DNA from 3 places in the Lysobacter sp. SCRH-1R genome. Region 3 is predicted to be linked to each of the others. Evidence: predicted binding sites of a transcription regulator. Region 3 holds the regulator's gene; each other region holds the start of a gene.
The links. Region 3 encodes HrcA, which represses chaperone genes, less so after heat shock. Its sites were predicted from a motif close to TTNGCACTCNNNNNNNNNGAGTGCNAA; they were not measured.
Positions count from the first base shown of each region.

Region 1 (3,142 bases), 1.3 Mb from region 3:
GACTGCTGGTTGTTGATGAAGTACGGCGACAGGTAGCCGCGGTCGAACTGCATGCCCTCGACGACGTCGAGTTCGTTCTCGAGGCCCGAGCCGTCTTCGACGGTGATCACGCCTTCCTTGCCGACCTTGTCCATCGCCTGCGCGATGAGGTCGCCGATGTTGGTGTCGCTGTTGGCCGAGATCGCGCCGACCTGGGCGATTTCCTTCGAGGTCGAGGACGGCTTGCTGATCTTCTTCAGCTCGCCGACGGCCTCGGTCACGGCCTTGTCGATGCCGCGCTTGAGGTCCATCGGGTTCATGCCGGCGGCGACGGCCTTCATGCCTTCGCGGATCAGCGCCTGCGCCAGCACGGTGGCGGTGGTGGTGCCGTCACCGGCGTTGTCGGAGGTCTTGGAAGCGACTTCCTTCACCATCTGCGCGCCCATGTTCTCGAACTTGTCGGCAAGCTCGATTTCCTTCGCGACGGACACGCCGTCCTTGGTGATGGTCGGGGCGCCGAAGCTCTTCTCGAGCACGACGTTGCGGCCCTTCGGGCCGAGGGTTGCCTTGACGGCATTGGCGAGGATGTTGACGCCGCGCACCATCTTGACGCGCGCGTCCTCACCGAAACGGATTTCCTTGGCTGCCATGGTTCTTAACTCCGGGATTCGTGATTCGTGAATTGTGATTCGTGAAAGCGACAACCGTGGGCTTCGTGATGCGGTAGGGATTCGTCAGCGCGTGGCGCTCTTTCGAATCACCAATCCCGAATCACGAATCACGGTTTCAGCCGAGCACGGCGAAGATGTCGTCTTCCTTCACCACCAGGTATTCGGTGCCGTCGAGCTTCACTTCGGTGCCGCTGTACTTGCCGAACAGCACCTTGTCGCCGGCCTTGACCTTCGGGGCGCGCACGTTGCCGTTGTCGAACACCTTGCCCTCGCCCACGGCGACGACTTCGCCCTTGATCGGCTTCTCGGTGGCCGAGTCCGGAATCACGATGCCGCCGGCGGACATCTTTTCTTCTTCCATGCGCTTGATGACCACGCGGTCGTAGAGCGGCTTGATATTCATGGCGACTGAAACCTCCGAAGAGTTCGTAAGTGGTTGATACAACGGAAAAAGTGACGGAATTTTAGCAGTCGCCCACGACGAGTGCCAAGGTCGCGGGCAAACAGAACCCGGCGAACCGGGATGCGGGGGAGATGGGGTGGCGGCGGAACCTTTCAAGGCCTGCGCGATGCATTGACGCATATCGCGAGGCTTCCGGCGCAAACGCGGGATGCGGGCGAACCCGGCAATCGCGCCGGGTTCGACGCGCCCAAAAAGAAAGAGCGCGTCCCGTGGAACGCGCCCTTTGGTATCGGAGTTGCCGTCCTGGCCCGGCGCCATCCCTGCGCACGTGCTCCGAACCGACGCCTGACACGGCGCACGTGAATGGTGTGCAGTTCGTCGCGTTCGAGCCAGAGGCGAGGTGGCCCAGCCTGCTGACCAGCGGTAGCCGCCTTGGCGCATTCTTTGGCAGAATCTGCGATCCGAGCGTGCTCCTCGTGGCGACGACGCTACCGTCAGCGCACAGCTTGGTGTGTATGTCGTTCACCTTGTGACCATCGGTAGCCAACATGACGCCCCAGCAGCGCATCCGTCTTGCCCGTCGCCACGCCGGCCTTTCGCAGGCCGCGCTGGGGTCGAAAGTGGGCGTGCAGCGAAGCGCCGTCGGCCATTGGGAAGCGACGCGCGGCAAGTTCCCCAGCGTGGCTCATTTGCGCGAGATCGCGCTGGTCACCGGGGTGCAGTTCGAATGGCTGGCGACCGGGCGCGGCAACATGAGCCTGTCGGCCGACACGGCGCTCGATTCGGTCGCGGCGGCCGACGCGATGCTGGTGGAGGACCCGCTGGAGCTGCGGCTGCTCACCGCGTTCCGCGCGGCGCCGACGCGTTCCAAGGCGCCGCTGGTGGAAGTGGTCGAACAACTGGCCGAGCTGCGCACCGGCCGTCCGCGCACCGCGGCGAAGGCGGCGGGCGCGTAAGGGCTCAGCCGCCGGCCATGCGCCGGATCGCCGCGGGCGGCAGCGCCGCGCAATCGGCGGCGGGAGCGAAGGCGGCGGTCGCGGTCTCGTCGCCCTGCACGAGTTGCAGCCGCCCGGCCGTCAGTGGCGCGGCGAGCACGGCGGTCCACACCGCGCGGATCGTGCCCTGCATCGGCGGTTCGGCCTGGGGCGCGCCCTTGGCGTCGATGTAGACCAGGTCATGGCCGGACGACACCAGCGGCTCGCCGGTCTCCACGTCGATCACGCGCAGGTTCGCCGGATCGCTCCAGCAGTCCATGGCGTTCTCGCAACTCAGGTCCAGGAGCAGGCGCGGCGTCGGCGCCGCCTGCACGCAGGCGGCGCGCACGTGGATGCCGTGGGCGTCGCCGGTCTGCGCGGCGGCCTGGCTGGACAGCACCAGCGCCAGCGCGGCCGACGCAAGGAGCGAGTGGGGGGACATCGGACCTCCTCGGCCGGCTCGGGGGACGCCGGCGCCGGCAGCCTACGCCATCCTGGGGAGGCCCGCGCAAGCCCGCCGTGGAACGTTGTGGGCCGGTCCGGCACGGGCGATGGCGGCGGGCAGGCCCTACACTGGCGCCCCTCATGCCCACGCCCGCCGACCCACGCGTGCGGCTGGTGCTCAGCACCTGCCCCGACGCCCGGACCGCCGACACCCTCGCCACCGCGCTGGTCGACGAGCGCCTGGCCGCGTGCGTGAACGTGCTGCCGGGCATCCGCTCGGTGTACCGCTGGCAGGGCGCGGTCGAACGCGGCGAGGAAGTGCTGCTGCTGATCAAGACCACCGCCGACCGCCAGGACGCGCTGGTCGAGCGCCTCAAGGCGCTGCATCCCTATGAACTGCCCGAGGCGCTCGCGGTCGAAGCCGTCGGCGGCCTCGCCGCCTACCTGCACTGGGTGGCCGAACAGACACGTGACGATGACTGATCCGATCCGAACGCGCGCCGCGCGCCTGCTGTCCCTCCTGCTTCCGCTCGCGCTCGCGTTCGCCGCGATGCCCGCCGCCGCGGCCATCGACCCCGACGACCTGCTGCCGGTGGACGACGCCTTCGCGCTGCGGGCCGAAGCGCCGTCGCCGGACCGCATCGAGATCCGCTGGCGCATCGCCGACGGCT
Region 1 covers NZ_CM173227.1:3,561,904-3,565,045, forward strand. The annotation lists gene groL (chaperonin GroEL) at 1-629, opposite strand, end outside; gene groES (co-chaperone GroES) at 766-1,053, opposite strand; gene AC3ANK_RS16275 (helix-turn-helix domain-containing protein) at 1,602-2,009, shown strand; gene AC3ANK_RS16280 (hypothetical protein) at 2,014-2,469, opposite strand; gene cutA (divalent-cation tolerance protein CutA) at 2,613-2,954, shown strand; gene AC3ANK_RS16290 (protein-disulfide reductase DsbD) at 2,947-3,142, shown strand, end outside.
Region 1: groES (co-chaperone GroES) is a predicted target of HrcA. The motif match lies at 1,115-1,141, and genes of this name have one in related genera.

Region 2 (3,142 bases), 2.0 Mb from region 3:
CCGGGCAGCGGGCAGTGCGTGGATGCGGAACATGACGGGCTCCTGTTGGATGCCGTCATGCTCGCCGCGACGCGCGGGGTTCGATATCCGATCCTTGCGGCGAGTCGGGGGGCCGCAACGAAGAACGGCCCGGTTTCCCGGGCCGTTTCGCATGCATCGCGTTGCCGACTTACGCCGCGAACAGCGCGCGCATCTTCTTCAGCGCGTTGGCTTCGATCTGGCGGATGCGTTCGGCGCTGACGCCGTACTCGTCGGCCAGTTCCTGCAGCGTGATCTTGCTTTCCGAATCCAGCCAGCGGCGCTTGACGATGTCGCGCGAGCGCTGGTCCAGGCCCGACAGGCCTTCGCGCAGCAGGGCGAGGTGGTTGTCCTCCTCGTCCTCGCGCTCGTACGCCTGCGAGGGGTCCTCGGCGTCGGCGCGCAGGTAGGCGACCGGCGACGGCGGCGCGTTGTCGTCGTCCTCGTCCGGCGCATCGAAGCCGATGTCGCGGCCCGACAGGCGCGATTCCATCTCCAGCACTTCGCGCTCGGACACGTTGAGGTCCTGCGCGACGGCGCGGACTTCCTCGGCGTTCATCCAGCCCAGGCGGGTCTTGGACTTGCGCAGGTTGAAGAACAGCTTGCGCTGCGCCTTGGTCGTGGCGACCTTCACGATGCGCCAGTTCTTCAGGATGAACTCGTGCATCTCGGCGCGGATCCAGTGCACCGCGAAGGACACCAGGCGCACGCCCTGGTCGGGGTCGAAACGCTTGACCGCCTTCATCAGGCCGATGTTGCCTTCCTGGATGAGGTCGCCCATCTGCAGTCCGTAGCCGTTGTAGCCACGGGCCACGTGGACGACGAAGCGCAGGTGGGAATGCACCAGCTCACGGGCGGCGTCGAGGTCCTCTTCGTCGCGGAAGCGGCGCGCCAGGGCCTGTTCGTCCTCGGCGGTGAGCACCGGGATGCGGTGCACGGCGTTGACGTAGGCATCCAGCGAACCGAGCGCGCTCGGCACCGGGAGGTTGTTGGAGACCAGCGGGAGGGACAGGGTGTTCTGGGTCATGGGGGGCATCTTAGCAGTCGATATGGTGGTCTGCTAAAGGTCGAAAGGGCCTCAGTGTTTCATGGATGGGATAAAGCGAGGAACGAGCCAGGACGGAACGAGAAGTGAGAGGAAGCGGCGTCGCTTCGCGTCTTGTTGGCTTGCAAATCAATCATTTGCGCCGTGAGCGGGGCGTCGGGACCACGTGACCGCACGCCCGTGGCACGGGCCATTCATAGACCGGAACGGGGCCGGAAAGTTCACGCGAACGAACGCCGGGCCGCCCGGGCCCCGATGAGCCCGCCCAGCCCGCGTTCAGACCGGCAGCGCGGCCCGGCCAGGGAGCGACCAGTCGATCGGCGTCTTGCCATGGCGGGCGAGGTACTCGTTGGCGGCCGAGAAATGGCCCGAGCCGATGAAGCCCCGATGCGCCGAAAGCGGGGAGGGATGCGGCGCCTTCAGCACCTTGTGGCGGCGCGGGTCGATGACCTTGCCCTTCGCCTGCGCGTAGCTGCCCCAGAGCATGAACACCAGGCCCTCGCGCTCGCGGTTGAGCACGTCGACCACGTGGTCGGTGAAGCCTTCCCAGCCCTTGCCCTGGTGGGCCCCGGCCCGGCCTTCCTCCACCGTCAGCACGGCGTTGAGCATCAGCACGCCCTGCCGCGCCCACGGCAGCAGGCAGCCGTGGTCCGGCCGCGGGAGGCCGAGGTCGCGCTGGATCTCCTTGAAGATGTTGTCCAGCGACGGCGGCACCGCTACGCCGGGCTGCACCGAGAAACACAGGCCGTGCGCCTGGCCGATGCCGTGGTACGGGTCCTGGCCGAGGATGACGACCTTGACCTCGTCGAGCGGCGTCGCGTCGAAGGCCGCGAAGATGTCCGGTCCCGGCGGGAAGATCCGCGCGCCGGCCGCCTTGCGTTCGCGCAGGAAGGACGCGAGCTCCCGCATGTCCGGCCGCTGCAGGTAGTCTCCGATCCTCGCCTTCCACGACGGGTCCAGCCGGACGCGGTCGTGGCTGCTGTCCGCCGCCTCGTTCATGCGTCCAGCGCCGCCTGCTCCGGCAGTCGCGCCAGGCGCAGCTGGAACAGCGTCTTCGTCACCAGCAGGCGTTCCTCGATCGGCTTGAGCACCAGATCGTTCGCGCCCGCGCGGATCAGTGCGCTCTGGTTGTCGGCGTTGCCGTCGCCGGTCATCACCAGCACCGGCAGGCGACGCTTGCCGTGGCCGTAGTCCTCGCGCAGGCGGGCGAGCAGGTCGTTGCCGCCCAGTGCGCCCTTCAGGTAGACGTCGGTCAGCACGAGATCGCAGCCGATGTCGTCCTGTCCACGGTGCGTTTCCAGGTAGTCCAGCGCCTCTTCCACGCCGACGAAGTGCAGCACGGTCAGGCCGTGGCGTTCGAGCATGCGCTTGGTCGCCAGGGCGACGACCTTGCTGTCCTCGACGTAGAGCACGCGCGCGCCCGGGATCGGCTGCGGCTGCACGTAGCCGCGGATGAACGCCGCCAGCGCGGTGTGGCCGAGCGATTTGTCGAAGTAGTCGGTGACGTCTTCGGTGAAGCGGCGCGATTCCAGGTGCGACTGCGCATCGCCGGAGACGACGATGATCGGCACGTACGCCTGCCCCGCCGATTCGCGCACGGCGCGCGCCAGCGCGATGCCGTCGCCGTCGGGCAGCACGAGCGAGGTCGTCACCAGGTCGACCGCGCCGTTCGCGAGCGCCGCGCGCGCCTCGGCGATGTCGGCGCAGGGCACGACGACCGCGTCGGTGAGTTCGCGCGCGAGCACGTCGCCGATCAGCTTGCGCACCAGCCTGGAGCCGTCGACCACCATGATCCGGGGCGCGGCGCTGGCGAGATGGCGGAGGTCCTGGCTCATGTCGTCGGTCGCGTCTGGCGCAGGTAGTGGCCGGTCACCAGGCCGGCACCGATCCAGCCGAGCAGGCCGGCGCCGATCACGATCGCAATCGCGTCGACCAGATCGAAACCACGCAGCGCGAAGCGGCTTCCGTAACTCTGCGCGAGCGCGGCGAGCGGCTCGCGCAGCGCGTGGTCGGCGGCGGTGAGCAGCGCCAGCGCGAGCACGCCGGCGACCAGGCCGTAGCTCAGGCCGAGGTACAGGA
Region 2 covers NZ_CM173227.1:197,065-200,206, reverse strand. The annotation lists gene AC3ANK_RS00875 (DUF1203 domain-containing protein) at 1-33, opposite strand, end outside; gene rpoH (RNA polymerase sigma factor RpoH) at 170-1,045, opposite strand; gene ung (uracil-DNA glycosylase) at 1,340-2,062, opposite strand; gene AC3ANK_RS00860 (response regulator) at 2,059-2,898, opposite strand; gene ftsX (permease-like cell division protein FtsX) at 2,895-3,142, opposite strand, start outside.
Region 2: rpoH (RNA polymerase sigma factor RpoH) is a predicted target of HrcA. The motif match lies at 1,056-1,082, and genes of this name have one in related genera.

Region 3 (3,142 bases):
GATGGTCGGCCTGCAGGCGGTCGATGGCGTCCGGCGAGAGGTCTTCGCGATCGAGTTCGGCGTGCTGGTGTTCCAGCCAGTCGATGCGGTCGGAGACGTCGCCCTGCGCGAGCAGCGTGTCGCGCTCGGCGAGCAGCGCGCTCCAGCGGGCGGCGGCGACTTCCACCGCGCGGCGTTCGGCCTCGGTGCGGCCGAAGGCGTCGAGCAGGGCGAGCTGGCTCGGGCGCGAGAGCAGGGCCTGGTGTTCGTGCTGGCCGTGGATTTCCACCAGCAGCGCCGCCAGTTCGCCGAGCTGGCCCAGCGTCACCGGCCGGCCGTTCACCCACGCGCGCGAACCGCCGTCGGCGCGGATCACGCGGCGGATCTGGCAGCTGTCGTCCTCGTCGAGTTCGTTCTCGCGCAGCCAGGCGGCGGCTTGCGGAACGTCGTCGAGGGCGAACTCGGCGACCAGCTCGGCGCGATCGGCGCCGTGGCGCACCACGCCGCTGTCGGCGCGCAGGCCGGAGATCAGGCCCAGCGCGTCGACCAGCAGCGACTTGCCCGCGCCGGTTTCGCCGGAGATGACGGTCAGGCCGGGACCGAAGGCCAGTTCGGCTTCGGTGACGACGGCGAATTGCTTGAGGGACAGGTGGACGAGCATCGGAGCGCGATTGTGCCCTGTGTGGGTTGCGGCTTGATAGCGGTGGGGCGTCTCACGGGTGGAGATCGCGACCGGGTTCCGTTCGTGCGCTGGTGGCCGCCTGTGGCTCGGGATGGCGGGCTCCGTAGCGTCCCGACTTGCGCCCCGTACCCAGCCGTCATATATCGCCGACATGAGCCGCAAACCCGCCGATCCCAGCCTCGACCCGCGCGCACGCCAGTTGCTGCGCACCCTGATCGGCCGCTACATCCGCAGCGGCGAGCCGATCGGGTCGCAGACGCTGGCCCGCCACGCGGGGCTGGACGTGAGTCCGGCGACGATCCGCAACATCCTGGCCGACCTGGAGGACGCAGGCCTGCTCAGCGCGCCGCATGCCTCCGCCGGAAGGGTGCCGACGCCGCAGGGTTACCGGCTGTTCGTCGATTCGTTGCTGCAGGTGCGCCCGCTGCCGGAGACCGACGTCGCGCGGCTGCGCGGCGAGCTGCCCGCCGGCTCCGGTACGCAGGCGCTGCTGGGCAGCGCGTCGGAGCTGCTGTCGGCGATGACCCATTTCGTCGGCGTGGTCAGCGTGCCGCGGCGCGAGCAGTTCGCGTTCCGGCGCATCGACTTCGTGCCGCTGGACGGCTCGCGCGTGCTGGCGATCCTGGTGTTCGCCGACAACGAGGTGCAGAACCGCATCGTCGCCACGCGGCGTCCGTTCGATAGCGGCGAACTGGAGCGTGTGGCGAACTATCTCAACGCGCATTTCGCCGGGCGCACCGTGGCCGACATCCGCGCCACGCTGGTTCGCGAGCTGCGCAGCGCGCAGGACGAGATGCAGCTGCTGCTGGCGCAATCGGTCGAGCTGGCCGAACAGGCGCTCGCGCCCGGCGGCGACGACATGGTGCTGGCGGGCCAGACCCGCCTGATGGGCGTGCAGGAACTGGCCGACCTGGACCGCCTGCGCGAGCTGTTCGAAGCCTTCTCGCGCAAGCGGGAGATCCTCCAGCTGCTCGAACGCACCGTGCAGGCGCCGGGCGTGCGCATCTTCATCGGCGAGGAAACCGGGCTGGCCCCGCTGGAGGGCATGTCGCTGGTGACCGCGCCCTACGTGGCGTCCGGCTCCGGCACGGTGCTGGGCGTGCTGGGCGTGATCGGGCCCACCCGCATGGCCTACGACCGGGTGATCCCCGTCGTGCAGGCCGCCGCCGATGCGCTCGGGGCGGCGCTGCATCCGGATCAGTAAACGCGCTGGAAACAGGCCGGTTCCCGGGCCGGGGCCGGCGGCTGGCCGGCGCCCGCCGCCGCATTCGTCTTCCATGTGCTGTCTTGAAACCCGTTGGGACGGCCCCATTGCTGGCCTGACGCGCCTTCGAGCGCGGTTGCAAGACCTTGAATTCCAGCAAGTTTGAGCGCCCCTGGCGCAGGGATGGAGCACCGCATGACCGCTAGCACACCTTCCGGCGAACCCAACCAGACCACCGGAGTGGCCCCCGACACCGAGACGCCCGACGCCGTCGCCACGCTGGCCGCGCAGCTCGAGGCCGTCCAGGCCGAGCTGACCCAGCTGCGCGAGGACTCGCTGCGCGAGCGCGCCGAACTCGAAAACCAGCGCAAGCGCATGACGCGCGACATCGACATGGCGCGCAGGTTCGCCAACGAGCGCCTGCTGTCCGAACTGCTGCCGGTGATCGACAGCCTGGAAGCCGGCCTGGCCGTGCAGGGCGACACCGCCGCCCATCTGCGCGAGGGCATGGAACTCACGCTGCGCCAGTTGTTGAAGGTGGCGTCCGACAACGGCCTGATCGCCGTCGATCCGGTGGGCCAGCCGTTCGACCCCGAGCGCCACCAGGCGATGAGCATGGTCGACGCCGCCGGCCACGCGCCCGGCGACGTGGTCCAGGTGTACCAGAAGGGCTGGGTGCTGAACGAACGCCTCCTGCGCCCGGCGCTGGTGGTCGTGGCCAAGCACGACTGACGCCTTGAAGCGGGGGCGCGAGCCCCCCAGATAACGCACATCGGCGGGACGCTCCGCCATACACCTTCAAGCATGGCGGCCCGCGCCGCCGCACAGTCAAAGCATCGAGAGGGAGCAACACCATGGGCAAGATCATCGGTATCGACCTGGGCACGACCAATTCGTGCGTGGCGATCATGGAAGGCGGCAAGCCGCGCGTCATCGAGAACGCGGAAGGCGATCGCACCACCCCGTCCATCGTCGCCTTCACCAAGGACGGCGAAGTCCTCGTCGGCGCCAGCGCCAAGCGCCAGGCCGTCACCAATCCGAAGAACACCTTCTTCGCCGTCAAGCGCCTCATCGGCCGCAAGTTCACCGACGCCGAAGTCCAGAAGGACATCGGCCTGGTCCCGTACAAGATCACCCAGCACGAGAACGGCGACGCGTGGGTCGAGACCTCCGAGGGCAAGAAGATGGCCCCGCAGCAGATCTCGGCCGAAGTGCTGGCCAAGATGAAGAAGACCGCCGAGGCCTACCTGGGCGAGACCGTCACCGAAGCCGTCATC
Region 3 covers NZ_CM173227.1:2,305,114-2,308,255, reverse strand. The annotation lists gene recN (DNA repair protein RecN) at 1-640, opposite strand, end outside; gene hrcA (heat-inducible transcriptional repressor HrcA) at 813-1,865, shown strand; gene grpE (nucleotide exchange factor GrpE) at 2,061-2,597, shown strand; gene dnaK (molecular chaperone DnaK) at 2,720-3,142, shown strand, end outside.